2 regions of the Peribacillus sp. NPDC097198 genome follow, and region 2 is predicted to be linked to the other one. Evidence: riboswitches for the same ligand, from Rfam matches in the RefSeq annotation. Region 2 holds a riboswitch; the other holds the start of a gene.
What was found. Region 2 has a riboswitch for FMN ahead of ribE (riboflavin synthase). Riboswitches for the same ligand answer to the same signal wherever they lie in the genome.
Positions count from the first base shown of each region.

Region 1 (15,838 bases), on a different contig from region 2:
TAAAACGAGGCATAGTCCCAAATATATTCGTCAGACCAAATAAATGCGCATCCTGAATAGTCTGGGACGATTTTTTACCCTGAAGCATATGATAAATTGCGTAGATGGAACGCTCACCTTGGAACTTTTGTATCGCATATAAAATGATTGCTTGAAGATAATTGTTCATGAAACTCACATCCTTGTTCCATTTATCCAATTATATTGTAACAAAAATCTGCAAATACCGCCTTTTTTTATGTCATATATGCAACGATATTTGTGAATAAACAACTAAATACGTACTCGTTATAAAGAAATTTTCCCAATAATTTGTGTTGACTTTTCATATACTGCCGTATTATCGTTACATTTTCTATTGATAAGTTCGGCATTCGGTCTTACAATAAGGAAGAGATGTTAATCTATAATAAAAAGGTTTTGAGTTGTAAATCAACTTAGGAGGGGTTTTATTCATGGCTAAATTTACTATTGTTGATAAAGAAACATGTATCGCTTGTGGAGCTTGTGGAGCTGCAGCACCAGATATCTATGATTATGATGATGAAGGAATTGCTTTTGTTACGCTAGATGATAACGAAGGAATCGTTGAAATCCCCGATGTTCTTATAGATGACATGATGGATGCATTTGAAGGATGCCCCACAGACTCTATCAAAGTCGCAGACGAATCATTCGAGGGCGACGCTTTAAAATTCGAATAAGAATAAAAGCCATTTTCATTTTGAGAATGGCTTTTTTTATGTATTTTTTAAAACTCTCCCCATACATTAAAGAGGCAGAAACAACCCAGTTATAATCTGGTGGTTTCTGCCTCTTTTTATATATTAAGCATGTTTATATAACACTTGTTTTATTGATCCATGTTTGGAGTTTAACAAATAATAGCATGAAAACGGAAGTGATGAGCACCCCTTTAATGATGTTAAAAGGGAGTATTGCCGCAGTTACGAATTGTCTTGACTCTGGTGCGGTCATGGCATCCCATCCCATAAAGAAAGTATATGCCGGTAAAAAGACATAATAGTTCAAGACACTCATAATTAGCGCCATGGAAACTGTCCCGGCTAGCAAGGCAAATGTCATTCCTTTTTTCGAACTTATTTTTTTATATACATAATATGTTGGCAGTATGAATAATACCCCCGCTATAAAGTTAGAGATATGTCCAACCGGTACACCCGTATCGCTTCCAGTCATGACCATATCCAATAAGTTTTTCAGGAATTCAACTAAAACTCCTGCAAGCGGTCCGAAAATCAATGCCGCCATCAGTGCTGGGATGTCACTAAAATCAATGTTCAGAAAAGGCGGAAATCCCGGAAATGGAAAATTCAAAAGCATTAGTAGGTAGGAAAGACTTCCTAGCATTGCAAGTGTGACCATCTTTTTAACTTTGTTCGATTTCATAGTTCTCTCTCCTTCTTTTTCTTGATCTACCTTGAAAAAGAGGTTAGGGATCCTTCATGAATGTTGATGTTCAATAAAAAACCCCTTAATTCCGACAGAATTAAAGGGATAAATTAAAGGTTTCATCAAACAAACGTTCAGCACTTGACTGTTTGAACGCATTCAGGAACCTCCATCTTCTCCCATCCAGACTATACTGTCGGCTTTGGAATCTCACCAAATCCTGCCCTAAGGCTCGCGGGCTTAGAAGAATTTTTCTTCATCACCGCCGGTGGGGAGTTACACCCCGCCCCGAAGATAGACCTATAAAATTAATTTACAATTTTCATTATAAATGATTTTTCTTTTTTTGAATAGTATTTTCATCGCAACTATGAATTTACGACAATCAAATATTACACTTTTATTCATTTTAAACAAAATATGTATTTATAATCACGACGTTTTACTCGGTCTAAAATAATTTTTATTTTTAGAAAATTACGACTCAAACCCTTTGCCCTTGCGGTTTTGGACGAGTGAATTTCAAAGTAAATTTAATTAAAGCGCTTACATATAGGTATGCCAAATTGACAGTTTTCCTATTTCAATTGTAAAATTAACTGAAATTTAAGAGAATTTTACCTAGGAAGGTGTTTACACGTGTATCAGATTTTAGTAGCAGATGCCATCAAACCAGAAGGACTCGGACCGCTTTCAGAGGCATCCAATATTCTTCTTATTCAGAAGACTGTAGAAGAAGCAGCAAACGAACTTGATCAGATCGATGCAATACTGGTTAGAAGTGCAACAAAAGTTACAGAAGATTTAATGAACCGCATGCCAAAACTAAAGATCATTGCTCGCGCAGGTGTCGGCGTTGATAACATTGACATTCCTGCTGCAACAAAACGAGGAATCGTTGTTGTGAATGCTCCTGACGGAAATACAATTTCAACAGCTGAACATACATTTGCCATGATGGCTTCTTTGATGCGCCATATTCCGCAAGCTTATGCTTCCCTGAAAAATGGAGAATGGAAACGATCTTCTTATACAGGAACGGAACTTCGCGGAAAAACTTTAGGTATTGTTGGTTTCGGACGAATTGGTGGAGAGATTGCCAAACGCGCAAAAGTTTTCGGCATGGAAGTCATAGTTTATGACCCATTCTTAACAGCTGATCGTGCAAAAAAAATGTCCGTAACTTCCCTGACTTTAGATGAATTGCTCCCTAAAGCAGATATAATCACTGTACATACACCTCTAACGGACGAAACTAGAGGGTTAATCAATAAAGAAAAGTTACTAACCTGTAAAAAAGGCGTGTACGTATTAAACTGTGCACGTGGCGGAATCCTTGATGAAGATGATTTATATGAAATGATTGTCGAGGGACATGTAGCTGGAGCCGCATTGGACGTTTTTGTTGAAGAACCACCGCTTGGCCATAAATTACTTGAACTTGATAACGTCATCGCTACTCCTCATTTAGGAGCTTCCACTAAAGAAGCCCAATTGAATGTTGCCGTTCAAGTCGCCCAAGAAGTATTAACCTATTTTGAAGGTAATCCTGTATCAAGTTCAATTAACCTTCCAGCCATTTCTAAAGAGGTGTTTGAAAAGGTTCAGCCATTCTATCAACTAGTCCAACAAATGGGCTCCATTGCCTCACAATGCATGAAAGAAGGCATTCAGGAGATTTCCGTAACTTATGCAGGTGAGTCATTGGACTTCGACACCGCTATTCTAACAAAAAGCCTAATAGCAGGCTTCTTCAAATCAAGAGTAGATGCTTCAGTTAATGAAGTGAATGCGCTATTGGTTGCTAAAGAGCGTGGCATTACCATTGGCGAAAAGGTTTCTACTGACTCTCTAGGTTATTCTAACCTGATCAGTCTAAAAGTAAAAGGCGACACTCGCGAATTAACCATTAGTGGTACTCATATCGAGAACTATGGTTCCCGGATTGTCAATCTGAATGGTTTCAAAATTGATTTCCATCCAGAAGCTAATTTACTTTATATCCAACACACTGATAAACCTGGAGTAATCGGTAACGTCGGTAAAATTCTTGGTGATCATGCCGTAAATATCGCGACTATGCAAGTTGGTCGTAAAGAAGCTGGCGGGGAAGCTATCATGGTATTGAGTTTCGATAAACCATTAGAAGATAATATGAAGCAATTCTTAGAGGAAACACAAGAAATTACTTTCATGGCCCGAATAGCTTTATAATTTCCACTTAAGGATGCCCCACTAGCGGGCATCCTTTTTTTGTTGAACGACCCTCATCTGCCTCTCACATCGCAAGCATGCACTTGACCTTTAATTAACTAAGTTAGGAGCAACGGGTACTGTAATCTCTTCCGATAAATTCAGAGAACCTACCATTTCTACAGGGGAGTTTACAAACTTCACCTTTGCATAGCCAAAGTCTTTAGCTGTAAATAGAATGACTTCCAAACCTTGAAGCGACTCTGAATCATTCTTCAAGCGGCCTTCTTGTGCCAGTTCTACAGTTACTAAACCCCCATCATATGTTAGGTTCTCCCACTTCAAACTCTCCGGTAGAGCAGAAGAAATCCCTTCTATGCCAGGTTCCTCCTTTGCCGCTTGTAGGGCCTCTTCCATGTTCTGATAATCGATATTGCTAGGCACAAGGAAACTTGAAGATGATTTATCCGTGTGATAAAGAAAGAATGTGCGATTCTTGTGCTGGGGAATTTCTTCTTCTATTACTGTTCCGGCATGAGCAAAACTGGCACCAGATTTTCCGTCCGTTGTAAATGTCACTTTATCAATATTTAGATAGGATAAGGTTTCTTCCATGGTTCTAAGAAACACGATATCCTCATCCAGCAGATTACTGCCTGCCCGTAATTCGATATTTGCTGTGTTGTTGGTGGGAACATGGGATACCTTAATATCTAGAGGGAAATAATCGGACAGGCCATATTTTTTCTCATTAATGGTCGACATCTTTTTTACCACCTGATCCAAGGCTTCCGTTTCTTCGATAGTATCGACTACAAAAGATAGAGGTACGATAAAATTCTGTTGGTGATCAGGCACGCCTAGAGTTATTGTCGACTTCCCCTGCAAATCTTCTGAGTAAATCGCACGAATGGGTGTTTTTTCTTTTTCCACTTGTTGAGATTTACTTTTCAATTCATTTTTTTCTATTGGTTCGCCCTCAATATCTTCCTTTACATCCTGCTTTTCATTTGATTCAATATCATGCTTTTCTTGCTTATCCAAAATGATCTTACTTTCTGAAATGGCCAATTTTCCATTGCCGTGGCTATTAACCTCCTGCTCTTGAGATTCATCTTTTCCAATCATCAGTGAAGATCCAATGATCATCATTAAGAATAAGGAGGCAATGCCCACAATACGAGGAATCCAAAGTTTTTTACGGTTTCTTCTTTGCTTACCTTCTATCCTCGAAAACACTTCTTTCTTCGAGCGTTTATCTTTTACCTCCGGAAGTTGGCGAAGCAAGTCCTCAATTTCTCTTTCTTTCCAACGGGATTTCTTCAAAGGAATTCCTCCCCTCTTCTGATGAATCATCCATCATTTTTTTAATCGCTTTTAAAGCGCGGTGTTGTGTTGTTTTTACCTTACTTTCACTCCAATTCAGTACATCCGCGGTTTCTGAAATGGACATGCCTTGTATGTACCGTAAAATAATGACTGCTTTTTGATTAACAGTACATCGATTCAAGCAACGATATATCTCTCTGACATTATCATTCATAATGGCCACTTCTTCGGGAATCGGCTGATTATCTTTAATCATCTGACCATCCCAATCAATAGTGGGAATGATTTTATTCTTCCATCCTTTTTGTTTCCGAAAATAATCAATGGTCACATTTCTCGCAATGGAATACATCCAGGTTTTTTCACTACTATTGCCTTCAAAACGATTATAGGCCTTCATTATCCTGATATAAACTTCTTGAACCAGGTCCTCTGCCGTTTCACGGTCTTTGGTCATATAATAAATGAATTGATAAATTTCCTGGTGATATTTTTCATAAAGATCGTGGAAAATGGAATCCATTATTTCTCCACATCCGTTCATAATTATAGTCGATATTTTCATATGAAAGTTACATACTTATTTTATACTAATTACCCAATTCACTCCATATACTGCCCGCAAATAAAATATGGGCAAAGGCAATTAGGAGAATCCAATTGCCTTTGCCCACTCTGTTTCTCATGTATCAAGATTATTTGCCAAGCAATCTGACATTTATTCAGTATTTTCCAATATTCGAGGTAGAATAAAGCTGAATGTTGTTCCCTTTTCTGGTAAACTGTTCACCGAAATATATCCATCATGTGCATCAATGATATTTTTAACAATGGCCAGACCTAGGCCCGTACCAGACCGTCCACGGGTACGTGCTTTATCCGCTTTATAAAATCTCTCGAATACGAATGGTAAGTCTTCTTCCGGAATACCTGAACCAGAGTCCTTCACATCTATAATCAAGCCTCTGCGATCACTCATTTTTTGAATGACATCGATTTTTCCGCCTGCAGGAGTATGACGGATTGCATTATCAATTAAATTCGTCAATACCTGCTCAATTCTATCAGGGTCAAAATTCCAGTTGATCCCATCGTCTTGAAGATGCGTCGTAATCGTGATCCCTTTATCTCTAGCCAGTCCATAGAACTTACTTGTAATCCTCTTTAAATAGGGGGAGACGGAAACCAGGTCATAAGTAAGGTTCATTTTCCCTGATTCCAATCTGGCTAGATCCAATAAATCATTAACTAAACGTCCCATCCTCAACGATTCATCATAAATGATCTGAGCCATTTCCATTTTTTCAGCTTCACTGCCTGCTATATCATCTACAATGGCTTCACTATACCCTTGTAGCATCGATATCGGGGTCCTTAACTCATGGGACACATTGGCAATGAAGTCCGTCCTTAGTTTATCCATGCGACGTTCATCACTCATATCACGGATGATGGCGACAGCACCGCGGATATTATCTGCAGTTGAATATAAAGGACTGACAATCAGTCCCCAATTTCTACCCTGTAAAGTAATTTCTCCAACTTGTTCCTTATCATAGGACTCTGATTCGTCAAATAGATTCATGAGTACTGATGGTACATTCATATTGTCTTCCCGATTGTATCCTTTTTCAAAGTACCATGCTTGCAAGAACCGGTCAGCTGGAGGATTCGTCTCAAGGATAGTACCATCTTTATTAAAGGTAATAACCCCGTCTGCCATACTGCTGAGAATGCTTGCAAGGTGTTCCTTTTCTTGACTGAGGGCATTCATGTTGAATTTCAGCTGTTTTCTCATCTGATTAAATGCAATGGCCAACTCACCTATTTCATCCTGGGTGAGGATGGGAACCTTGGTATCAAATTTACCACGAGCTATGGCCAAGGCAGCTTCCCTCATTTTTACTAGTGGAGCATTGATTCTCGTAGATAAAAAGAAAGCGAAAATCGTTGTCAATATTATAGCGATCCCTGCAGCTAAGAGGATGAACTGCGTTGTGGATTTCGTTGTTTCTTCCATCGATTCCAATGACTGAATCAAGAAAACCTCATCCTGCTGACCATTTAATTCAAGAGGAACCCCCACTACAATTGCTGACAATGTATCTTCATCTGTCCCCTCAGTCGAAAGCATCATCTCTTTTTTTACAGTTTTTCTCTCTGTAAATACCTTTAATAATTCGGGATCATCTTTAATGAATTCAGGCGTTATCTTAAACCCATTCTCATCAACAGATGAAAAGACCATTTTATTGTCATTCAAGATGATCACTTTCGTTTCATCACCTATCAATTCAGAAGCTATTTGGAGAACTTCGTCTCCAGTGCCCCCATGTTCATTCGTGACCGTAATGATTTGCTGTGCCATTTTGGTTAAATCATTTTCGACATTCTCTATCTGAAAATTATCAAAGAATTCAACCAGAAGTACAGTCAAAACGATCAGAACAAAGGATACCAGCAAAAGAATCGTTGCCCAAAGCTTACCAACAACACTGCCCCATAGCATCAGTCGTTAATAACTTCGAACTTGTAACCCACGCCCCAAACAGTGACAATCATTTTGGCAGCATTTTCGGATATACGGTTTAACTTTTCACGCAAGCGTTTGACATGCGTGTCCACAGTTCGAAGGTCTCCAAAGAATTCATAATGCCACACTTCTTTTAGCAACTGCTCACGATCAAAAACTTTATCGGGGGATTTCGCCAAGAAATATAATAATTCATATTCTTTTGGCGTGAGAGATACTTCCTTGCCATCCGCGAGCACACGATGGGCATCATTATCAATCGTTAGGTGGGAAAATACGATTACATCTTTTGCTGATGCTTCGGTTTGCATGTAATTTGCATTGGAAGAACGGCGCAATAACGCCTTGACCCTTAATACAACCTCACGTGGACTGAAGGGTTTGACAATATAATCATCTGTCCCCACTTCGAATCCTTGGACTCTATTCACTTCTTCACCTTTAGCGGTAAGCATGATGATAGGTGTCGTTTTTTTCTCTCTCAACTCCCGACAGACTTCAATACCATCTTTGCCAGGCATCATAATATCCAATAAGATTAAATCATAATCATTTTCTAGAGCTTTCACTAAAGCCTCATCACCATTTTCAGCTTCATCAATTATGTATTCTTCTCTTTCTAAATACATTTTTAGCAAGCGGCGAATTCTTTCTTCATCATCCACCACAAGAATTTTAATAGCATTATACATTTCGTAACCAGCCTCCTATCATTTATTTTACAAAATGAAAGCTTTAATGCCTAATATTATTTCTTAACAAATCCAGATAAACAGCCAATTCTATAGGCTCTTCCTTAACTTTTCACTATATTGTCACAATAATTACCACAAGCTTTCTAAAAGCCCTCTAGGATTTATTTCCCTAGCAATAACGCTTTAATCATAAAAAAGGGATCGTTTGGTAGGAATATCGATAAAATTAACGACATTACTATCAAAAGACCCCCTTCATCTAATGATAAGGTTCCCTTAATTAGGCATATGAATGCAAACCAGCGATAACCAAATTCACAAATATCAAATTGAATATCATGATGGCAAAACCAATGACCGCAAGCCAGGCTGATTTTTCTCCCTGCCATCCCTTAGACATACGCAGATGTAAAAAGGCTGCATAAAACAACCAGGTGATAAGGGCCCATACTTCCTTCGGGTCCCATCCCCAGAATCGTGTCCAAGCAATCTGGGCCCAAATCATGGCAAAAATAAGTGCCCCGAGTGTGAAGACTGGAAATCCAATTAAAACGGAACGGTAACTGATTTCATCCAGCAAGTTCAAATTAACATTTTTAACAAGCGGTTTTATTAGAGCAGCGACTCTTTTCCGAGAAATCAACCTTATCAAGCCATACAGGACCAGTCCTGCACCAATCGACCATATGACTGTGTTCAGTTTTTTCGCATTGATTATTGCAGGCATCTCCACCAATGGTTGGAATTGTCCCTTTTCAAGCATAACCCCTTCATGAGGACCAACCAATGCAGGAAGTGTATATTCCTGTTTGGCTGCCATATCTTTTTTATCAACCCAATCAAAACTAGCTTTATAATCCATCATGGAGAAAGTGGAGGATACTATTACAAGTGCAAGTGTACTGACTAACGTATACATGATGATTTCAAGAAAAAATGTCCGTTTACTTGCTTTTGTCTGTTCCACCGATTTAACCAGATAAATGATAGCGGCGATAAAGCTAATGGCAAGAATGGACTGCCCTGCCGCTGCAGTTGTTACATGGATATGTAGCCAATCACTCTGCAAGGCTGGTATAAGCGGCGATATTTCCGTCGGAAACAGACTTGCATACGCAATGATCAATAATGCAATGGGGAGGGCAAATAACCCAAGGACGGGCGTTTTATAAAGAAAGTAAATCAAGATGAATGCCCCTACCATCATCATGCCGAAAAATGTTGTAAATTCAAACAGGTTACTAACAGGTGCATGGCCCGCAGCAATCCATCTTGTAATAAAATAACCCACCTGCGCTGCAAATCCTAAAATGGTCAAGGTGATTCCTAATTTTGCCCAGTTATTTTGTTTTTTCTCCTCTGCTCCTTTTTTATCCTTTATCGAGCCTCCAAAAATAAAGGTCGCAATTAGATATAAAAAGAAGGCCGCATATAATAAATTACCGCTCAAATCAGCCATTTAAAACTTCCCCCTTATTAGAAGATTTCTCCTCTTCTAGTAAATCTGTTGGTTCACAAAGTGGTGTTGATTCAATCGCATTTTTTATATCTTTCTTAATGCCATGCCAGTTTTTATTGGTATGGCCGGCTATCAAAATCTCACTCTCATTTCTTTTAATCCATATACGGCGATGATTCCAATACGAACCTTGGATAACACCTATCATGAAGATAATTCCCCCGGTGAAAAGAATCCACAATGTAAGATCTTTCCTGACAGTCAAAGCTGTAACGTCTTTCGTTTCAACTCCAGCAAAAGCCAGTTTATATGTATTTTCTCCTAATGGTTCCACCGTCTCTTTTATAGCTACGAAACTCACTTCTCCATCTGGTTTATCTGGGGTCTTCATATTAAAGATAAATGCCGGATTATTCGGAACCTTTGATATCGTCGTCGGTTCTCCTTTTTCATCAAATTCGAAATCGGGGAAATAACTCATTAACTCGACAGAATACCCTTTATTCAATTCATACATCTTCTGCGGATTATTCAAATCCACCGTGATATTTCCAAATTTCTCTTCTGTCTCTTTATTGATGAGATTAAAAGACATGGTACTAAGCTCGTCCAATTTATAATCCACCTGATAATAAGCAAAGTGATCGTGTTTCAAGGGTTCATTCACTTTTATTTTAAAATCCTTAACTTTATCAAGTTCTGCTTTTTCACCTGGCAACGCTTCATTTTGACGCTCGAACAATGTCACATCTGCTTCATAAGTCTTAGCTATCGTACCAGTTTTATCAATGGCGGCACTGAATTGCTCGTCTTCTTCATTCTCTTTATCATAGACTTCCAGTGTGAATTCATTATTCTTAAGATAATACTCACCATTTGTACCAGGAATCTCTTTTGTCTCGCCTTCCCTTAGCCAAAGCACTTTATCAATATACATTCCAGGTACGGAGCGTAGTAAAGCCCCAATTAAAAAAATGATAAGTCCAATATGGTTGACGTAAGGGCCCCAACGTGAAAAACGGCTTTTTTCTGCAAGAATGTTCCCATTTTCCTCACGTATATGATAGCGCTGCTTTTTCAACCGCTCTTTTACTTCTTCCAAATTTACTCCCTGGCCATCAAGCTTCGTCACTCCCGATACCCTTTGTCGCTTCATGAAACCATCATGGCGAGTAATTCCTTGTTTCTTTAAAGACCGATATAATGGGAAAAAGCGGTCGATACTTGCAATCAGAAGGGATATGCCCAACATCGCTATAATGATTAGATACCACCATGAACTGTATAAATTATGAAATCCGAATTCATAATACAACTTCCCTAACGTTCCATACTCCGATTGGTAATGTTCGGCGGGTGTTACAGAAGAAGGGATATACATTTCCTGTGGAAATATTGTTCCGATTGCAGAAGCAACCAAGGCCAGGACTATAAGGGTAACCCCAACCTTAACGGAAGAGAAGAAATTCCAGACTTTATCAATGATCGTTTTGTTATAAGTCTGTGAACGTCTGGCACTTCCCTCATAGCGCATATCAATTAATTTTTTATCTTCTTTATCAAGGATACTCCCGCAAACTTCACAAATTTTTGTACCATATGGATTTACATGGCCACAATCGCATTTTACTTCTTTCATGTCAAAAACTCCCCAGTATTATGGTTTAATTCTCTCCATATGCTTTTGGATGCTCTCTTCTGTCAAGGCTCCGGTAATGATATCTATTACCTTTCCTTCTTTATCTATCAAGAAGGTGACCGGTAAAATATCAACGCGATACGCATTCTCCACTTCCCTGCCTTTATCAATCATGATTGGGAAGGTAAGATTATGTTTTGCAGCATAATTATTGACCGAATATTCAGACTCCCCTACATTGACTGCTAATATCTCAACACCCTGGTCCTTGTATGTTTGATATTGACTTTCCATATAAGGCATTTCGTATTCACAAGGCTTACAATATGTACCCCAAAAGTTCAGGAAAACACCCTGTCCTTTATAATCCGACAACTTATGTTCTTTGCCTGCCATGTCAGTCAAAACAAAATTAGGAGCTTCCTTTCCTTTTTGAAGACTGTCATTCTTATCTTTAGTGAAGTTCGTATAAAGGGCAAACACTAAAGCTGCACCTAATAACAGTAGAATGATGGTCCTGCTCACTAGGCGTCGCTTTTTTCTATCCATAGAAATCCTCCTAAGGCAGCTCTATATTTCACCATACCAATATAACATGTAACACGATGACCATATTTTGAAGATTCGTCGACACCTTTTTCGTATCATGAAAGAAAAGGAATTTACAGGCTGTTTTCCACCACCCCATTCAACCGCTTGGATGAATGGGGTAACGGTTTCAACCTGTTAATAAAGAGAAAAAACGTATTACATTCTCCGCTGTTTAGGGTCAGTCGATGCCATCGTCCGCATTAATTTAACTTCATGGGGAGTTAACTCTCTTGAATCTCCCGCAGTCAGTCCATCTAATGTTAAGAAACCATATTGCTCCCGTTTTAATTTAATTACAGGATGGCCTATCGCTTCAAACATCCGACGGACCTGGCGGTTTCTCCCTTCATGGATAGTGATTTCTATAATGGCCGTTTCCTTTTTCTTATCAGTCGTCAGTACTCTGGTCTTAGCTGGAGCTGTTTTTCCATCTTCAAGCATGATTCCTTTTTCTAATTTCCTTAGGCTCTCACGTAAAGGAATGCCCTTCACTTTAGCTACATACACTTTGTCGACTTCATGTTTTGGATGCATGAGTGTATTCGCAAAATCCCCGTCATTCGTTAAAACCAATAAACCGGAAGTATCATAATCGAGACGACCTACAGGATAAATCCGTTCTTGGACGAATGGGAAGTAATCCGTTACGACTTTTCTATTTTTATCATCCGAAACAGCTGAAATGACTCCGCGTGGTTTGTAGAATACGAAATATACAGGTGGTTCTTTCTCGAGTGGGATTTCATTGACCTGTACTTTGTCATTAGGACCTACCTTTACACCTAATTCTTTCACTACTTTACCGTTCACTTTTACCTTGCCTTCTAATATTAGCTCTTCGGCCTTACGACGCGATGCTAATCCTGCATGTGCTATTACCTTTTGTAATCTTTCCATCTATCTTCACCTCATAGTATAATCATTCGTTTGTTATTGTCTGTACATACACAATCATACAATTATTACATATAGCGAGGCAAAAACAAAAGGTTTTTCGTGAATATGGCCGTTTCTTTTATTATTTCATCCATTTAGGATCTGTTATATAGGCTGGTTTCCATAATGAGTGTAACATAGCTTAATTTTCCATGGCAAAAAAATGTATCCTTTTCTTAAAATCGTAAAATATAGGATATCAATAAAAAAAGGAAATGGATACATCCATTTCCTCGGCTTACTTTGTACCAAAAACAAGCGTGACCACAACCACTGCTGCTATAACCCCGACTAAATCCGCCAATAAGCCAACCTTGAGTGCATCACCCATTTTTTTAATTCCCACTGCTCCGAAATATACAGTCAACACATACAGGGTCGTATCTGTACTTCCCTGGATCGTAGCCGCCAAGCGACCAACAAAGGAATCCGGACCATATATGGAAATCAAGTCACTCGTCATCCCTAATGCAGCCGTTCCCGATATAGGACGGATGATCGCCAGGGGGAAAACCTCAGCCGGGAAGTGAAGAAAGGCCAGAATCGGTTTTAATGCCTGTACGAAGGAATCAAGAGCCCCTGAGGCTCTAAACACCGATATGGCGACGAGCATTCCCACCAAGAAAGGGATAAGGGAGAAAGACATACTGATTCCTTCCTTCCCCCCCTCTACGAAGGTCTCATAGGTAGGAACCTTCTTATACGTACCGTATAATAAAATCGAGAGAATCAAAAGTGGTATCAACCAAATCGAAATGGCGGTCATCCATTGTAGCATTCCTATTCCCTCCCATTCCGCTTTCTCCTGTAATAAAAGTATCGATCTATCGCTATTCCCCCTACCGCCGAAATGGCTGTAGCCACGATAGTTGGAAACACTATGTCAGTCGGGGAGACGGCATCGTAATTCATCCTTATAGCAATGACGGTCGTTGGGATCAATGTCACACTTGAAGTATTCACCGCTAAAAAGGTAACCATCGAACGGCTTACGGTCGCTTTATTACCATTTAATTTCTTTAACTGCTCCATGGCTTTAATCCCTAATGGTGTCGCTGCATTTCCCAATCCAAACGTATTCGCCATCATATTGGATAAAATATAGCCCATTGCAGGATGATTGGGAGGGACTTCAGGGAATAACCATTTCATTAAAGGCTTGAACAAAACGGATAGTTTTTCGAGCAGCCCCGATTCTTCCGCGATTTTCATTAACCCCAGCCAAAAAACCAGAATGCTCATCAAGCCTATCGAAAGGGTGACAGCTTCCTTGGCGCTAACAAAAAGTGCTTCATTCACCTGATTCATGGTCCCATTAATCATGGCGAATACTATACCGATTACTGTCATTCCAACCCAGATATAATTAACCATTTCTATCTATTCCCAATACTGCTTCGAATAGAGCAGCCCACGAGGATTGAAAAGATTGCTGGTTGAAACTTTCTACAGTTTCACCATAAAAGATGGAACGCGAACCGACCTGTTTTCCATCCAGATAGATATAAGCCTTGCCCACTACTTCCGGAATATTTCGTTTATCTTCCCAACTCTTCTTCGGCTTCAGGAATTTCATTTTAACCTTTATTGAATTCCTTTCGTCCTTAGTAAGAGGATAGGAAAAATCATTTTTGAAATAAACATGCCCTCTATACGTTTTATTCTTTATGTCCTTTATGGCGCCTTCAGGAAGAATTTCAGTCAAACTGTAATTCTTGAAAGCAGATTCATACATATTGATGTGGTCATTCCAATCATCCGGCCCATTCAACGTGACAGCGATAAGATTATGATTATTTTTAGTCGCTGTAGTGACCAATGTCCGCTTTGCAAGTTTAGTATAGCCCGTTTTCCCGCCGGTACAATACTCATATAATTGCGTGAGTAGCCGATTCTTATTTTTCCATACATAATCCCAATTCTCGGTCGAGTTAGGGGCCCGATGTACTTTAGTGCCGGCTATCTTGGCATATGTCTTGTTTTGCATAGCATAACGGGTGAGTAAAGCCATATCATATGCCGTTGAATAATGATTCTTGGTATTATCCAATCCATGAGGGTTCGTAAAGTGGGAGTTCTTCATACCGATTTCTTCCGCTTTTTGATTCATCATCCAAATGAAACCATCAAGGCTCCCTCCCACCTTTTCGCTGATCGCAACAGCCGCGTCATTCCCCGAACGTAACATCAAGCCATAAACCAAATCTTCAAGCTTGATCTTTTCACCTTCTTTCAAATAAAGGGAAGACCCTTCAGTACCAAAAGCATTACTACTGATTGTTACGGTCTCATCCATTTCTCCCGATTCGATAGCTAAGATAGCAGTCATGATTTTCGTGATACTTGCAATTCGGTTCTTTTCGTGAGCATTCACTTCATAAATGACCCTTCCACTTTCTTCGTCCATTAAAATGGCACTATGGGCACTGACGGCTACGTTGGCTTGAACGCTCTGTAATGGTGCTAGAAAAGAAAACATGAGAATGACCATACACAATTTGGGTATTTCTTTATATAGAAAACGCATGAGTGCCCTCCCGTTTCTTTACTTGTTTTTGTACAAGTTTATGCAAATGGACAAGGGTTATGATTAAATAATCGAAGGTCTTTAAAGATAATAGGAAGGTTACAAGCATAATTCAATTAGGTTAAGGTACAAAAAAACGAAAAAAAACCGATGAACAGACATGTTATGTCCATCCATCGGTTTTTCATCTATTAAACTAATAAAGCAGCAATTTCATCGATCTTCTTCGCTCCGAACACTACTTCCTCATCATTGATGATCATAGCCGGAACACTCATAACTTTATACTTTTTCTTAATGTCTTGGAAATTACTGATGTCGACCATCTCAGCTTCAACATTAGGATTTTCAATGGCGATTCTTTGTGCTCCAACTACAACGTCAGGACAGAAGTGGCACGCTAAAGATACCATGACTTTAATATTTGTCTTCTTGCTAATTGATTTGATTGAATCCCGAACAGCAGCATCCATCGCTTGACCCGGACCAGCAAGATTGTAGATAGCTAAAATGAAGGAGTTTA
Region 1 is NZ_JBIWDO010000004.1:150,210-166,047, reverse strand. Features, by position in the region: gene ACIQXQ_RS08570 (YpbB family protein) at 1-169, opposite strand, end outside; gene ACIQXQ_RS08565 (ferredoxin) at 456-704, shown strand; gene ACIQXQ_RS08560 (ECF transporter S component) at 838-1,410, opposite strand; FMN riboswitch at 1,581-1,713, opposite strand; gene serA (phosphoglycerate dehydrogenase) at 2,053-3,627, shown strand; gene ACIQXQ_RS08550 (hypothetical protein) at 3,718-4,932, opposite strand; gene sigX (RNA polymerase sigma factor SigX) at 4,898-5,479, opposite strand; gene ACIQXQ_RS08540 (ATP-binding protein) at 5,654-7,447, opposite strand; gene ACIQXQ_RS08535 (response regulator) at 7,444-8,160, opposite strand; gene ccsB (c-type cytochrome biogenesis protein CcsB) at 8,444-9,622, opposite strand; gene resB (cytochrome c biogenesis protein ResB) at 9,615-11,261, opposite strand; gene resA (thiol-disulfide oxidoreductase ResA) at 11,280-11,810, opposite strand; gene ACIQXQ_RS08515 (pseudouridine synthase) at 12,009-12,749, opposite strand; gene ACIQXQ_RS08510 (spore maturation protein) at 13,027-13,566, opposite strand; gene ACIQXQ_RS08505 (nucleoside recognition domain-containing protein) at 13,569-14,162, opposite strand; gene ACIQXQ_RS08500 (D-alanyl-D-alanine carboxypeptidase family protein) at 14,155-15,315, opposite strand; gene ACIQXQ_RS08495 (FAD-dependent oxidoreductase) at 15,507-15,838, opposite strand, start outside.
Region 1: linked by a shared signal. The riboswitch ahead of ACIQXQ_RS08560 (ECF transporter S component) and the one ahead of ribE (riboflavin synthase) in region 2 are both predicted to bind FMN.

Region 2 (15,838 bases):
TAGAATGCAGAACCTTCCGCATAAAATACCTTTTTATCTTTAACCGCCGGTATTTTGTTGTACCAAGTAGAGTCCATGAATGAAGTATCTTGTCCTTCTTTCACTAAATTAAGAACTAAATAATCCCCAACATAGTCACCTAATACTTCTTCGGAAATTCCAAAAAATCCAGGCTCAAGGGCAACATCTTTAACAGCCTTCGGCATGTTCAATCCCATTTCTTGATACAGGATTTCCGTTCCACGTCCCCAGCTATCGCCAAATAAATAGATTTGCTTATCAGAGTTACCAGCAACCGTTATAGTAGCATCTTCTCCGATTTTATCTTTGATTTTGTCTCCTACTACTTTCGAACGTGCTTGGAAATCTTTAACCCACTTAGTCATTTCCTCTTCTTTATTGACTACTTTACCCACTTCGATACGTTGGTCGATGTAATTCAAAGCACCGTATGTGAAGATTACGGTTGGTGCAATTTCTTGTAATTTTTTAACGTCTTCCACATCATTAGAACCGATGATCAAATCTGGATCAAGTTCAATGATTTTCTCATAATCCGTGCTCGCTACCACTTCAGCATCCGGATATTTTTTAGCGAAATCCGGGTTATCTTTTGACCATGAATCCATACCTACTACGTTGATACCCATTTCCATTAAATCTCCCACGAATAACGATAAAACGACTACGCGTTTTGGATCGGCGGGAACTTTAACCGTACCATTTTCCGATTTATAGCTGATCGTACCCGATTTTTTTGCATCATCCTTGCCTTGCGTTGTTTCTTTAGTCGATGATTCATCATTTCCACAAGCCGTTAAAATAACCATTAATGCTGCAACTAAGAATAAAAGCCATTTTTTCATGTTCATTCTCCTTTTATTAGATCGTATGTGATGCAAACTGGTTTACCTGTACGGGGGTCTTTACTGATTTCCGCGTCAATTTTAAACACTTTCTTCAGTACATCTGGACTCATCACTTCTTCTGGTGTGCCCGCTTTTATTAAATTCCCACTCTCAAGAGCGATCATGAAATGTGAAAACCGGGCTGCATGATTCAAATCATGTAGAACCATCACAATGGTCCGATTTTCCTTTTCATTCAAGTTCTGCAAAAGTTCCAATACTTCAAGTTGATGGGCCATGTCCAGATAGGTTGTAGGCTCATCCAAAAAAATGATGTCCGTGTTTTGCGCAAGTGCCAAGGCAATCCACACCCGCTGTTTTTGACCTCCGGAAAGTTCATCTACAGAGTTGTGTCTAAATTCATATGTATTAGTAGACTTCATGGCCCAATCAATGATTTCTTTGTCTTCTTTTTTTAGGCCACCGAACCCTGATTGATATGGAAAACGACCATATGAAACCAGTTCCTCGACTAAAAGTCCTACTGCACTATCCTGTGTTTGTGGCAAGATCGACAGTTCCCTCGCCAATTCTTTCGTATTCTTTTTTTGTATTTCTGCTCCATCAAGAAAGACCTGTCCATTTTGATAGGGAATGATTCTTGTTAAAGCTTTTAATAACGTTGATTTTCCACACCCATTAGATCCTATGATTGTAGTAATTTGGCCATCGGGAATTTCAATCGTCAAGCCGTTAACGATCACTTTTTTGTCGTATCCAACTTCAACGTTACTAACGTTCATTCGCATGTAATCATTACCTCCCCTTTCACGCTGAAATTGATAATCGTTATCAACTACTTAACAATAAGATTATTCAGTATAATCGAATCTTTGTCAAGCGTTTTTAGGAGAAAAGAACTAAGGTACTACCCTCGTTTTTTTCCCTCCATATAACAACTGCAAATAACAGCCGCCCAAATTTGGACAGCTGCATTGCCTTACCCTCTATTCACAAACTCTTCGTATCTTTCATCGTTCGCAAGCCAGGCTACATATTTACGTTTCGTGTATTTTTCCGCTTCCTCGAACGTATCAAACGATTTCTTTATCAGTTTTCCATTCACTTCAATGATCCACTCTTCTTCTTCATCATTTTCATAAATGAAGATATCCTGTTTATCTCTCGTTGAATATAGGCAACCTTCTGGTGAATTCTTCACATTCAATTGGTTCTTATGAGCGTCGCGCTTAATCGGTTCAGAGAAGAATGTCTTCTCAACGAATTGGCTGTATGCTTTTTCCGACATCGTACAACCTGCGGCTTTTTGATGGCCGCCCCCATCATATTTCCCTGCAACCTCAGCTACATCTATCTCATCATGGATGGTGCGGAAACTGATTCTTTTGCTTCCGACCATAAGGATCGCAATATAATCCAGATGGGAAAATTCTTTTGATAGCTCATTACCCAATTCCGAATGGTAAGACTCGGCATGGACCACCCCAACTGTATGAGGACCGACCGTAGCCTGATACACTTCTCTTTTTTTCCTATTTATGTACCGATCCACACGACTCTCTTCCACTCCCAAAAGAGTCTGTTCCACTTCATCAAACGCGAAGTTTTCAGCTGATGAGAGCTTATGTGCAATCTTCGTTTCGAATTCTTCAATCGGAATCATGAAGAATAAGTCATTCAACCGTTTGGCCGTTACATTATTATTGGCCTGCCATTCCCATGTATCATATTGTCGAACCAATTCAACGAATTCAGAGAAAATCCGGGAAGGCTCCAGCCACTTTTGATCCACCGCATATTGATAGAATAAAGAAGTGGCTGCCGTTTGTTTGCCGTCTTCCTGTTCAACCGTAACAGATGCCCAGTCATGTTCATTCAAATGCAGTGCCGACTTATGATGGTCGATTAAAAGTGCATGTCCTCCATCCTCAACGAATTGCGTAATCATTTTTTCATTATCTTCATTTACCGAAAGATCGGTAACAATCAATGTATCCTCGATATTCGCCTGCTCAAGAAATGCTTCGACATTCTGATTAAGGCGGCCGATTGAATTATAGCTAACTACCACGTCTTCCCCGAATGCAAGCTTCGCGACGATTCCGCAGCCGACCCCGTCTAAATCATTATGTGTAAAAAGATAGTACACATAAACCCCTCCTAAAAACTGATATATTTACTTTTCCCTAAGAAATGATTTTCAATTGCAATCTTTACAATTGTAGCATAATCACATCCGACTATTTTAACACGGTTCCACCCAAAACCGCTTTGAACGTAAAAAAAAATCGGACACCTTCAATTTTTTTCTTTATTTTGTAATATTTACATCGTAATATAGATGAGTTACTAAATAGAAATCGAGGTATGACAATGTATCAGTTCAGATCAGATCGTGCATCAAGAGAAATAATAAATAACTCAAGACACTCGGCCATCATCATCTATACACTATTCACGATTGCTGCCGGCCTCCTATTTTCATTCACAGTCGGCATACCGACTCTAAACATTGGAATCATTGCCCTTTTTAGCATCATCCCCGCCGTTGTGGCCTCCATTTTGATCAAGCAAAAAAAATGGACACTCGGGGTGCCCTATCTTATCGGCATCACGATCAACCTTTTATTCGCTTCGATCATCATCCAGTCCAGTAGCCCTTTGTCATTGGTCCTGTTATATCTAGGGCTTCTTTTTGCGTCCATTTATTACGATTATTATCATGTCATCTTGTCGATCGTCCTATATTCAGGGTTCCTGATTTACCTGATTTTATGGTCAGAACCTTTTTCCATGGTTTTATCTGAAAAGGGCGTCACTGTACTTGGTATCATTCTTTTATTTATTTTAACTGCCATTTTATCCGTCTTTTTCAGTTTAATCGGTAGTGCTTCGATTAATGTCGCTTTGGTCGAGCTTGCTAAGAGCCGACAAACGGAAATCAAGACCAAGGACATGCTTGACGAAATCACCAAATCCGTTCATGGATTGACCGACTTTTACAATGAGCTGCAAGCCAATGTCCAAGTCACTGGAAATATCTCCAAGGAAATCACGAATGCCTTTATAGAAGTCACAAGTAATATTGAATCCCAGGCATTAAGCGCCAATGAGGTGAAAGATTCCATCGATTCATTCGATGGAGAGGTTCAACAGGCCACCCTTGCATCCGATAAAATGAAAGTCCATACGGTAGAAAATGAATCAAGCACCAAAGATGGACGTCAGGCGATGATCATCCTTGCCCAAGATATTATATCCGTGGGGGAAAAGGCTAAACAGACCGCCTTCTTAATGGAAGAATTGAATCAACAAAATAAGCAGATCCAAACGATTCTGGCAACAATCGAAGACATCTCGGACCAAACGAACTTAATTTCCTTGAATGCCTCCATCGAGGCGGCACGAGCGGGGGAACATGGGAAGAGCTTTGCCGTGGTTGCGGATGAGATCAGGAAGCTTGCTGTAAACAGCCGACAGGCGACCAATCAAATCCAGCAAATCTTACATCATATCTCCATCAAGTCTAATGAGGTGACAGATGGCGTGAATCAGAGCTTGGATGTTGCAGGCATGATAAAGAAAAACTCCGAAGATGTCGAACACGTTTTCAAAGAGATGGAAGGAAACACGCTCCAAGTCATGGAACAATCGATCAAACTTCAAACCATGCTTCAAGCTTTGACGCAAAACTCGAGTACGGCAACGAATGAAGTGACCAATATTGCCAGCATCGTACAGGAAAATGCCGCTTCCCTGGAGGAAGTCGCCGCGAGCGTGGTGGATCAGAATACCCTCATTACCCAAATGGAAAGTAACTTCTCCAGTTTTGAAGACCTTTTAAGAAGGCTGGAAAAGCTGACAGTCAGCGAGAAGTAATTTGTTTGTTCAAGAAGAAAGCCGCGGATGGTTGCCCTTCCGCGGCTTTCTATCTAATTTATTGTTCAATCAGTTTTCCAAGGTTCGCCATTTCTATGGCACTGACCGCTGCTTCATATCCTTTATTTCCCGATTTCGTGCCGGCCCGTTCGATGGCCTGCTCGATATTTTCCGTCGTCAATAATCCGAAGATGACTGGAACGCCGGTATCCAAAGCAACGGAGGCCATTCCTTTCGCTGCTTCATTGCAGACATAATCATAATGCGAAGTAGAACCTCTGATGACCGTCCCTAATCCAATCACTGCGTCGTATTTCCCCGTGTTCACAAGTTTCTTGGCAATGAGCGGCAATTCAAATGCTCCTGGCACCCAAGCGATGTCCACGTCATCCTCGTCAACACCGTGGCGTTTCAGACCATCCAATGCTCCGCCCAATAGCTTGCTTGTAATGAACTCATTGAACCTTCCAACCACGATTCCCACTTTCAGTCCCGATCCGATTAATTGTGCTTCGATAATTTTCCCCATGTCTATTTCCTCCTCATTTTTTAAAAACATCATGCATTTTGAATGTATACCTGTTCTTGCGATGATTCCTTTTGCTTACGGTATTGTACCAAGTCCGCAATCGTAATGAATTTCAGGTTGAATTTATCCGCAATTAGTTCCAAGTCGGATACACGTGCCATGCTTCCATCTTCATTCATGATTTCACAAATGACACCTGCTGGAGCAGCCCCACATAACTTGGCCAAGTCGACGGAGGCTTCCGTATGTCCCGTGCGGCTTAACACGCCCCCTGCCTTGGCTATCAACGGAAAAGTGTGCCCCGGGCGTTGAAAGTCCTCGGCAACCGAATCTTCCTTCAAAAGCTCAAGGATGGTAATGGACCGCTCGAACGCACTGATTCCGGTAGACGTGCTTTTATGATCGATACTTACGGTGAAGGCCGTCCCATGATGATCGGTGTTATCATTGACCATCGGATGCAAGTTCAGCTTTTTCGCCAACTGTTGGGTAATCGTCGTACAAATCAACCCACGGCCATGCGTCGCCATAAAGTTAATGGCTTCGGGTGTCGCCTTTTCTGCAAGCACCACGAAATCCCCTTCATTTTCGCGGTCTTCATCATCGGAAATGATGATTACTTTCCCAGCTTTCAAATCTTCAATCGCTTCTTCAATGGTATGGAACATCCTGTACACCTCCATTTATTAGAATCCATGCTTAGACAAGAATGCTAAATCCAGTCCTGGTTTTGATTCGCTGTTTTTCATTTGATGTATGATATATTTCCCTAACATGTCGTTTTCAATGTTTACGATATGGCCTGCCGCCTTCCTGCCCAAAATGGTATCCTGATGGGTCAAGGGAATGAGTGATACAGTCAGCAAATTTCCCTCGATGCCGAATATCGTCAAGCTTGTCCCATCGATGGCAACAGATCCTTTTGGCATACAGTATGTACTGAGCCCTTCTTCCAGTTGGATCACATAATAGACGGCATTTTCTTTTCGTTCTTTTTTCATGATGGTGCCCGTTCCATCAATATGACCTGAAACGAAATGGCCGCCGAAACGTCCATTAGCACTCATCGCACGTTCAAGATTCACTTCTGAACCTGGTTTCAATATCCGGATCGATGAAGCTTTCACCGTTTCAGGCATCACATCGACCGTAAATAAAGTCTGTGTGAAGGAAGTCACCGTCAAACAGACCCCGTTAACGGAAATGCTGTCTCCAAGATGGACATCTTCCAGTACTTTCTTAGAGGAAATGGCCAGTTCCATGCTGCTTCTTCCCTTTTTCATGGAATGAACCGTGCCGATCTCCTCAATGATTCCGGTAAACATAGTTTCTCCCCCTTTTATACACATATAAAAAACCCCTTAGGATGGCCTAAGGAGTTAGCAGGAGAAATGAGTGAAAAAAATGGTATACCTAATAAACCCATCATTTCATATTCTGAAAAAATAGGCGTACGTATACACTTGGATTTCACACGTCCTTCTCCCATCCAGACTGTACTGTCGGCTTTGGATTCTCACCAAATCCTGCCTTTATCAGGCTCGCGGGCTTAGAATTGCTTCATCACCGCCGGTTGGGATTTTCACCCGACCCCGAAGGACTAACTATTTTTTGAATCTTCTATTATTTTAACACTCTAAAGTACGGATGTAAAACATCTATCCTAAAATGAATCGATAGTTGCAAGCAAATCCTATAAGAAAAGGGAGGAATCCATCCTATGTAAGCGACTATAGCCGTGGTGCTTACATATCAATAGATCCCTGCCATCATACGAATCTCGTATACACGATCCAAGAGAGATGCTAGAATTTTATTCCATTATTTTCTTATTAAACGTACTGAATTATGCTATAATAATTGGAAAATCAAGAATAAATGGGGAATTCAAATGGGAAAGACAAACCTTTTAATGGTTCAGCACAATCATATCGAAAGTGAGCGTATCATCTTACGTCCGGTTTCGCTTGATGATGCTGAAGATATGTATGAATATACATCTGATGAAGAAACGACACGTTACCTTTACGACAAACATAAAGATTTGGACCAGACTAAGAACTTCATAGCGAACTATTTCTTGGAAGAGCCTATCGGCAAATATGCACTCGTGTTAAAGGAAGACAACAAAATGATTGGGGCTATCGAATTCAGAGTGCATGAATCGAACAAATGTGGAGAACTGGGTTATACTTTAAACCGGAATTTCTGGGGTAAAGGCTATATGACCGAAGCGGGAAAATCAATACTGGAATTAGCCTTCAATGTTTTGGATTTGGAGCGAGTATTTGCTGAATGTGATGTGATAAATGCCGCATCCGGGAAAGTATTGGATCGCTTAGGCATGAAGTGTGAAGGGATTCACCGTAAAAGCCACATGACGAAGGGTACATTATTAGACAGCGCCTATTATTCCATATTAAAAGAAGAATATGTAACCCCCGAAAAAAAGGATGAAACGGTTGTTAACGCTAAATCCTAATTTCACTAATTAATTAAACACCTTTAAAGGACCTTGCTGCAATAAAAGTAGCAAGGTCCTTATTTTTTAGACGTGTTGTACCTTTATCCCTTTACAGACAATTGAATACCATCTTTTATCCACCAAGTAAGAATCCTTCCTTCCGATGTGCTAAAAAAGGTTATCTCTCCAATTTAAAAGGAATAAGATAATATGTCCCAATTTCATTCAAAGGAGGAAGACACATGCTAATTGTTCTTATCAACCTTGTTGCCTATCTATTCGTCATCACGATGAATTTCCTGGCTAATTACCTTCCCTTCAACGGCCAAACCTCAGGGGAAGTTTCCGGGAAACTGGACGTTCTTTTTACCCCAGCCGGCTATGTATTCTCGATATGGGGATTGATTTATTTTCTTCTTGCCATCTGGGTAGCCAGACAGTTTATGGGGAAACACAAAACAAGTCCCGCATATATGGTCTCTTTCCCATGGTTCGCCTTAAGCTGTGTATTTAACGGAGCCTGGCTATTAGCTTGGCATTACGAATACTTCCTGTTATCCGTCATCATCATCATTACACTTTTATTGACCTTGATTGTCATTTACACAAACATTATAAAAGTGAGGCATGCCTTTCTCGACTTGATGCCCTTTTCCGTCTATCTAGGATGGGTGAGCGTCGCGACCATTGCTAACATTTCCTACTATCTGACCTATATCGGCTGGAATGGTTTCGGGTTTTCCGATGTAGCATGGACGATCGCCCTCTTACTCGTAGCCACGGCTCTGGCATTCATCTTTGCCATTAAAAACAAGGACTGGTGCTACCCACTCGTCTTCGTCTGGGCCATCATCGGAATCGGCGTAAGGAACAGCACGCCCCATCCGACAATCACCACCACATCCTATATCCTGGCCGCCCTCATCCTCATCCTATCCATAACCGTCCTGATCAGGAACCTCAGGAAATAATTCAGGAAATAAAAGGGGTCAGACCCCTAAAACGCCTGTTCAAGGTCAGACCAGATGTCATGCCAGGATTCTAGGCCGACGGAGAGCCGTATGAGTTGGTCGGTGATGCCCATCTGCGTTCTTGATTCTTTTGGGATGGACGAGTGTGTCATCGTAGCGGGATGCTGGATCAAGGATTCAGCGTCTCCTAGGCTGACCGCGATTTTTATAAGCTTCAAGTTATTGAGGAATCGTTGGGCATCCTGTTTTGTCCCCTCCAGTTCAAAGGAAATCATGCCTCCACCGGATTTCATCTGTTTTTCCATGATCCGATAATCCCCTGATTCTGCGTCGCCTGGATAATAGACGGCCTTAACCCGTTGATGCTGTTTCAGCATGCGAAAGATCTCCGTTGCATTAGAAGCGTGACGATCCATCCTGACTGGCAACGTCTTCAATCCCCGCAACAGCAACCATGCATCAAATGGCGAAATAATCCCTCCGATATCCTTCTGTGTTGTCATGGCCACCTGATTGATAAACTCCTTCTTTCCGACAATCAGACCCGCCACAACGTCCCCATGTCCACAAAGATACTTCGTAGCACTATGAAGGACGACATCACATCCAAATTCCAGTGGCTTCTGTAAATATGGAGTGGAAAACGTATTATCGACCACAACAGGCACATTATTCTCCTTGGCGACTTTCATGACCAATGCTAAATCGATCATTTTCATCGTCGGATTAATCGGCGTCTCAACATAGATGCAGGTCGTATTCGGACGGATCATGCTCCTTAGCTGGTCCTCCGTTTCCATATCGCAAAAATCGTGGGTGATCCGGTATTTTTCCTCCATCAGTTGAAGAAGGCCGAAAGTACATCCATACAACCCTTTTGAACAAACGATATGGTCATCGGCTTTGGTCAAAGCAAAAAGGACCGCAGACACGGCAGCCATCCCTGAACTGAACGCAAGTCCCGCTTCCCCGCCTTCCAAGGCCGCAATCTTCTCTTCCAGCACCCGAACCGTCGGATTTCCCAGCCTCGAGTAAATATATCCATCTTCTAAACCAGCAAACCGGTTTTCCCCTTGTTCGGCCGTATCGAACGTAAATGTCGAGGTTTGAAACAAAGGTGTGGTCAAGCTTCCTAAATGCTCCTTCGAATCATATCCTTCATGAATCACAGCTGTTTCAATATGCTTATATTTCTCTCCCATTCTAACTCCCCCTATCCAAATAGCTATATCTATCATATGTTAAAAAAACATATTTTGGAAGCGTTTTCAATGTAAGTCGCCTGGGCATTCGTACAGGATCAGTCCTGTTGCCCTTGTTAATCATCCACAAAGCTTGTGAAGCGGCCAGTTTTCCTTTAAAAAGCTTGCAATCTATCAAATAGGAACGTCAAATGAGGATAGCCGGATTACGCTACAGAACATAAAAAAAGAGACAGCCTTCATGGCCATCTCCATTCTTCATGCCTATTCTTCTTCTACGATATTCCCACCATAGAAAGTGACTTTCGTTAAGGGGATTTCAAGTTCGCGAGCCATTTTCTTCAACTCACGCTCTTCTCTTTCCGTCACGATCGAGATGACCGTGCCATCCGCTCCGGCACGTCCCGTTCTACCAGACCGATGAATATATTGGTCAATGTTTTCAGCCATATCAATATGAACGACGGCTGTCAGTCCTTTAATATCAAGTCCACGGGCCGCCACATCGGTTGCAATCAACATCGGTGACTTTCCAGAACGAAGCTTACGCAACGCTTTTTCACGATCGACTTTATTCGACTCCCCGTGAAGTACGCCCATTTCGATGCCTTTAAACTTAAGCTTCTCATGTAACACGCTAAGCTCGGCAATATCGTTCAAAAAGGCCAATGCCTTCACATCTTTCAATCTTGTGATTTTCTCCAAGATTTTGGACTTTTCGCGTCTTTCGACTACAAAATAAAGATGATCGACCTTCGAATCCATTTTTTCACTTTTATCAACCTTGATCAATTCTGGTTCATTCATGAATCCTCGGGCCACTTTTTCCGTTTCTTCGGGAAGGGTCGCCGAGAACACCATGATTTGGCGGTCCTTAAGCGTCGTTTTGATAATATTGTTGATTGTTTGCATATGCTCGGGAATGATCAATTGATCTCCTTCATCGAGTACGATCGTTTTCACTTCATGCATCTTCAACTTCTTTTGGGCAATCAATTCATAGACACGGCCTGGTGTTCCCGCAATCACTTGTGGATGCTTCTTCAGTTTGTCCAACTGACGCTTCACATTGGCACCACCAATGAAGGCTGCTCCAGAAATACCGCTACCTTCCGACCAAATCCGAATCTCTTCATTGATCTGCATCACCAATTCCCGTGATGAAGCCAAGATTAAAGCTTGGGGGGATTTTTTTTCAGGATCTATTTTTTCAAGCAATGGCAGTAAATAAGCAAGTGTCTTTCCCGTCCCCGTTGGAGATTCGGCCATGACGTCTTTTCCTTGTGCAATGACAGGAATCGTTTTCGTTTGTACCGGCGTAAGTTGTGCAAAGCCTGACTTTTTCCAGACTTCCTGGATAAATGGCTTTCTATCATTCAGTAATACAGGTAATTCGCTCATATCGTTCTCCTTTAATAAAAAAACTTTTCATATCCTTTATAGTACCATTTGTTATAGGGTAGTAGCCAACGGAATCCGAATTGTCACCGTCGTCCCTTTATGTTTCTCACTTTCAAATCGCATCTCACCATTCAATCGATGGACAATTTTCTGACAGATGGTAAGCCCGATTCCCGTTCCCTTTTCTTTTATCGAATAAAACGGTTCACCAATTCGCTCCAACCGCTCCGGCTCCATCCCGATCCCATTATCACTGACCATGACTATAGCATGATCATCGATGATTTGCAGGGATATGTCAATTTTTCCATTCTCACCAACAGCCTCGATGCCATTCTTGATGAGATTGATGAATAGCTGTTTAAGCTCGATCGAATCGGCCATGACTAAAACGGGGTCTGCCCCTTTCACTTCAATGGCCATCTCAATATTGTTCAGGTTCGATTCAGCTTTCATGAGTGTATACACTTGATGCAGGCAATCCCCAAGGTCCAGCTTACGGAAGGTGACATCCTGTTTCTTGCCAAGGACGAGCAACTCGCTCGAAATGATATTGATGCGTTCAATTTCCTTTAACATGATGTCAGTATGCAACGGGTCGACTTCCTTGGTCATATCCATTAATTGCACGAACCCTTTTAATGATGTCAACGGATTTCTTATTTCATGTGCCACGGCTGCCGAGAGATGCCCGATGACGGAGAGCTTTTCAGACATGACCATCAATTCCTCTTCACGCCGGACCTTGGTAATGTCCCGGACGATGGCATAGATTCCAAGTAACTCCTTGTGGACAATGATGGGCAAAAAGGTGACACGCATGATTCGCTTTTCGTCATCCATCCTCTGGATATTCGTTTCGAAGTGTACAGCTTCTCCCTCCAAAGACTTGATAAAATAATCAGATGCTTTTTCATTTTCGATCAAATCGATGAAGTATCCCGCTTGTTTTGCTTTTAATGCCTCACCTCGGACCCCGAGGAACTTTTCGGCTTTTGGATTAACCGACATGATCCTGCCTTCAAGATCCAATTGTAGAACACTATCTGGATTGTGCTTAAACAAGGATTGATACTGCTCATCCTTCAAGTTGAATTCCTGTTGGGACCGCAACATTTTCCCTGTCCAATACCGGATGATGACATAGAGAATGATCCCGGTTATGAATATATAGATCCACCCCTTCGAATGCTGGAACATCGCATAGGTGTGAACATTCTCTTTTGCGCGGGACATCGAGATGTAATCGGTAACAAAAATCCATAAGGCCCCAATGATCATATATATAATAGCTACTTTACCTGCAATTTTATGTGAATGGTTCATCGCGTATCCTTTATATTTATTTTTTGGCTTATTATTCCCAACTCACTCAAAAAAAAGTCCTCATGCACTACACATAAGGACTTTACAGCTATTGTACCATGTTTTTGCTAATGATTGAAAAGAGAGTGCCATCCATTCAATTGAACAGCGCATTCTATTTAGTCAGGTTTTTAACAGCCTGATCAAAATCTTCGTCTATTTCTTTAGAAGGTTTCGCCGATAACAGACTGAAAATCACGACGGCAAGCGTACCTGCGATAAAGCCAGGTATGATTTCGTAGACTTCCGCGAACTTGTCGATGGATTCCCATACGATCACGGTTACCGTACCGATGACCATTCCAGCCAGTGCTCCCCATTTTGTCATTCTTCTCCAGAATAGGCTCAGTAAAATGACCGGTCCGAATGCCGAGCCGAAACCTGCCCAAGCATACCCGACCAATTTTAAAATGGTCCCGCTCGGGTTGAACGCCAAAACAAGGGCAATCACGGATATCGCCAATACGCCCAACCGTCCAACCAGCACTAATTCCTTATCTGAAGCATTTGGACGAACGAACTGTTTATAGAAGTCATCCGTCAACGCACTTGCCGACACCAATAATTGAGAAGCGATCGTGCTCATGACTGCGGATAGAATCGCCGCCAGCAAGAATCCCGTAATTAGAGACGGGAACAACTCTTTAGAAAGGAGGATGAATACTGATTCTGCATTCGCTTCCCCCAAAGGCGCATTCGCCTTGCTAAAGTAAGAAATCCCGACCAATCCTGTGAACATGGCACCTACAATGGCGAACACCATCCAGCCCATACCGATGCGACGGGCACTTTTCAATTCTTTCACGGAAGATATCGCCATGAATCGGACGATGATATGCGGTTGGCCAAAATAACCAAGTCCCCATGCCAGCAACGAAATGATCCCAATCGTCGACATTCCTTCAAACGCATGCAAAAGGGTCGGATCAATTGATTTTATTTCCGTAAATGTTGGAGTCCAGCCTCCTATATTTACAATGGTGACGACAGGTACTAGAATTAAGGCAATGAACATGATGGTTCCTTGAACAAAATCCGTCCAACTCACGGCAAGGAAGCCACCGAATAACGTGTAAAGAATGACGACACTTGCCGTCAGCCAGATTCCATATCGGTAATCCAGGTTAAAGGCCGTCCGGAAAAGCTCCCCGCCTGCTACCATACCGGAAGAGGTGTAGAAAGTAAAAAAGATTAAAATGACTAAAGCCGATACCACTTTTAAAATTCGGGAGCTATCTTTAAACCGATTCCCCAAATAGTCTGGTATAGTAATAGAATTATTCGCGATCTCCGTATATGTACGAAGCCTTGGCGCCACGAATAACCAGTTTAGATAAGCGCCTACTGACAGACCGATGACGATCCACCCGGCACTTAAGCCATTCAAGTACATGGCTCCAGGAAGGCCCATCAGCAACCATCCGCTCATGTCGGAAGCACCGGCACTTAAAGCGGTTACAGCCGGACCCAAGTTTCTTCCTCCGAGCATGTAATCCGTCAGGTTAGCGGTCCTTCGATAAGCAAGGTACCCGATTAACAGCATACCTGCCATGTATATGACAATTGAAACGATTGCTCCATATTCCAAAAATTCTTCCTCCATTACTTACGAACCTTTCGATAGAGAAGGCTCATTTTATTAAAATAAGCTTATCAGAAAAAAAAACATAAGTTAAGTAGTTCTTTCTAATACCCAATATATTAAAATATACAATTAATAGACTATTCAAAAAAGCGTTCCAAAAAACAAGGAGGACAAAGTCATGCAACCCTATTTCAAACAACAGGATGGAATCTTCCCATCGGTTTGCTCACTTGATTGCCCCGATCAATGCGGTTTACTCCTTCACAAAAAAGACGGAAAAATCGTGAAAGTCCAGGGGGATCCCAAACACCCGGTCACAAAAGGAAATATCTGCAACAAGGTCCGGAATATGACAGCCCGTCTATATGATCCGCATCGTCTTTCGCAACCGCTTATGCGAATCGGTCCAAAAGGAAAAGGGCAATTCGCCCCCATTAGTTGGGACGAAGCGATCGGGATGATCACGTCAAAATGGAAGGCCTTGATAGACCAGCATGGACCGGAATGCATCCTCCCCTACAGTTTTTATGGAAACATGGGAAACCTCAGTGCTGAAGGCATGGATCGTCGCTTCTTCCACAAACTTGGGGCAAGTAGGCTGGAGCGTTCCATTTGTAACTCTGCCGGTTCGGTCGGCTACAGTTATACCATGGGCGGTTCGTTCGGAATCGATCCGGAGGAAACGATCGACACAAAGCTTTTCATCATGTGGGGGATTAATGCCGTGAGTACCAATATGCACCAAGTGACAATTGCCCAGCAGGCCCGGAAAAATGGCGCCAAGGTTGTGGTGATCGACGTCCATAAAAACCAGACCGGGAAGTGGGCTGATTGGTTCATCCCCATCCTGCCTGGTACGGATAGTGCACTTGCCCTTGGCATCATGCATATTTTATATGCCGAAAATATGGTCGATCAGCCTTTCCTAGACGCCTATACGGTCGGTTCTGACGAATTGCGTGAGCATGTCCGCCAATATGACCCGGCGACCGTCTCCACGATCACGGGCGTTCCAATCGAAGACCTTTATACATTAGCCCGGATGTATGGACAGACCAAACCATCATTCGTTCGAATCGGTAATGGCCTGCAGCATCACGATAACGGCGGAATGGCTGTAAGGACCATCGCCTGCCTTCCCGCCCTTACCGGACAGTGGGGTGTTAAAGGCGGTGGGGCGATGAAAGGGAACTCCGGTTATTTGGCATTTAACAAAGATGCCTTACAACGCCCTGAGCTTTTGCGAAACAAGACTACTCGCATCGTCAACATGAATCAAATCGGAGAAGCCCTTTTAGATAAGGAGAACCCGATTCGTTCCTTATTTGTATACAGCTCCAATCCTGCCCTTGTCGCTCCCAATGCAAACAAGGTTAAGGAAGGACTTATGCAAGAAGACCTATTCACGGTCGTCCATGATTTATTCTTAACTGAAACGGCGCAGTATGCCGACCTGGTCCTTCCCGCCTCTTCATCCTATGAAACGGAGGATTTTTATACTTCCTACTGGCATAATTACATACAAATTCAAAAGCCAGTCATGGAGAAATATGGAGAGTCCAAATCAAATGTG
Region 2 is NZ_JBIWDO010000008.1:2,883-18,720, forward strand. Features, by position in the region: gene ACIQXQ_RS14900 (ABC transporter substrate-binding protein) at 1-866, opposite strand, end outside; gene ACIQXQ_RS14905 (ABC transporter ATP-binding protein) at 869-1,657, opposite strand; gene ACIQXQ_RS14910 (DHH family phosphoesterase) at 1,849-3,018, opposite strand; gene ACIQXQ_RS14915 (methyl-accepting chemotaxis protein) at 3,243-4,748, shown strand; gene ribH (6,7-dimethyl-8-ribityllumazine synthase) at 4,807-5,277, opposite strand; partial or broken gene ribB (3,4-dihydroxy-2-butanone-4-phosphate synthase) at 5,343-5,945, opposite strand; gene ribE (riboflavin synthase) at 5,964-6,602, opposite strand; FMN riboswitch at 6,751-6,881, opposite strand; gene ACIQXQ_RS14935 (GNAT family N-acetyltransferase) at 7,169-7,759, shown strand; gene ACIQXQ_RS14940 (tryptophan-rich sensory protein) at 7,984-8,712, shown strand; gene megL (methionine gamma-lyase) at 8,739-9,914, opposite strand; gene ACIQXQ_RS14950 (DEAD/DEAH box helicase) at 10,179-11,315, opposite strand; gene ACIQXQ_RS14955 (ATP-binding protein) at 11,367-12,641, opposite strand; gene putP (sodium/proline symporter PutP) at 12,796-14,268, opposite strand; gene ACIQXQ_RS14965 (molybdopterin oxidoreductase family protein) at 14,444-15,838, shown strand, end outside.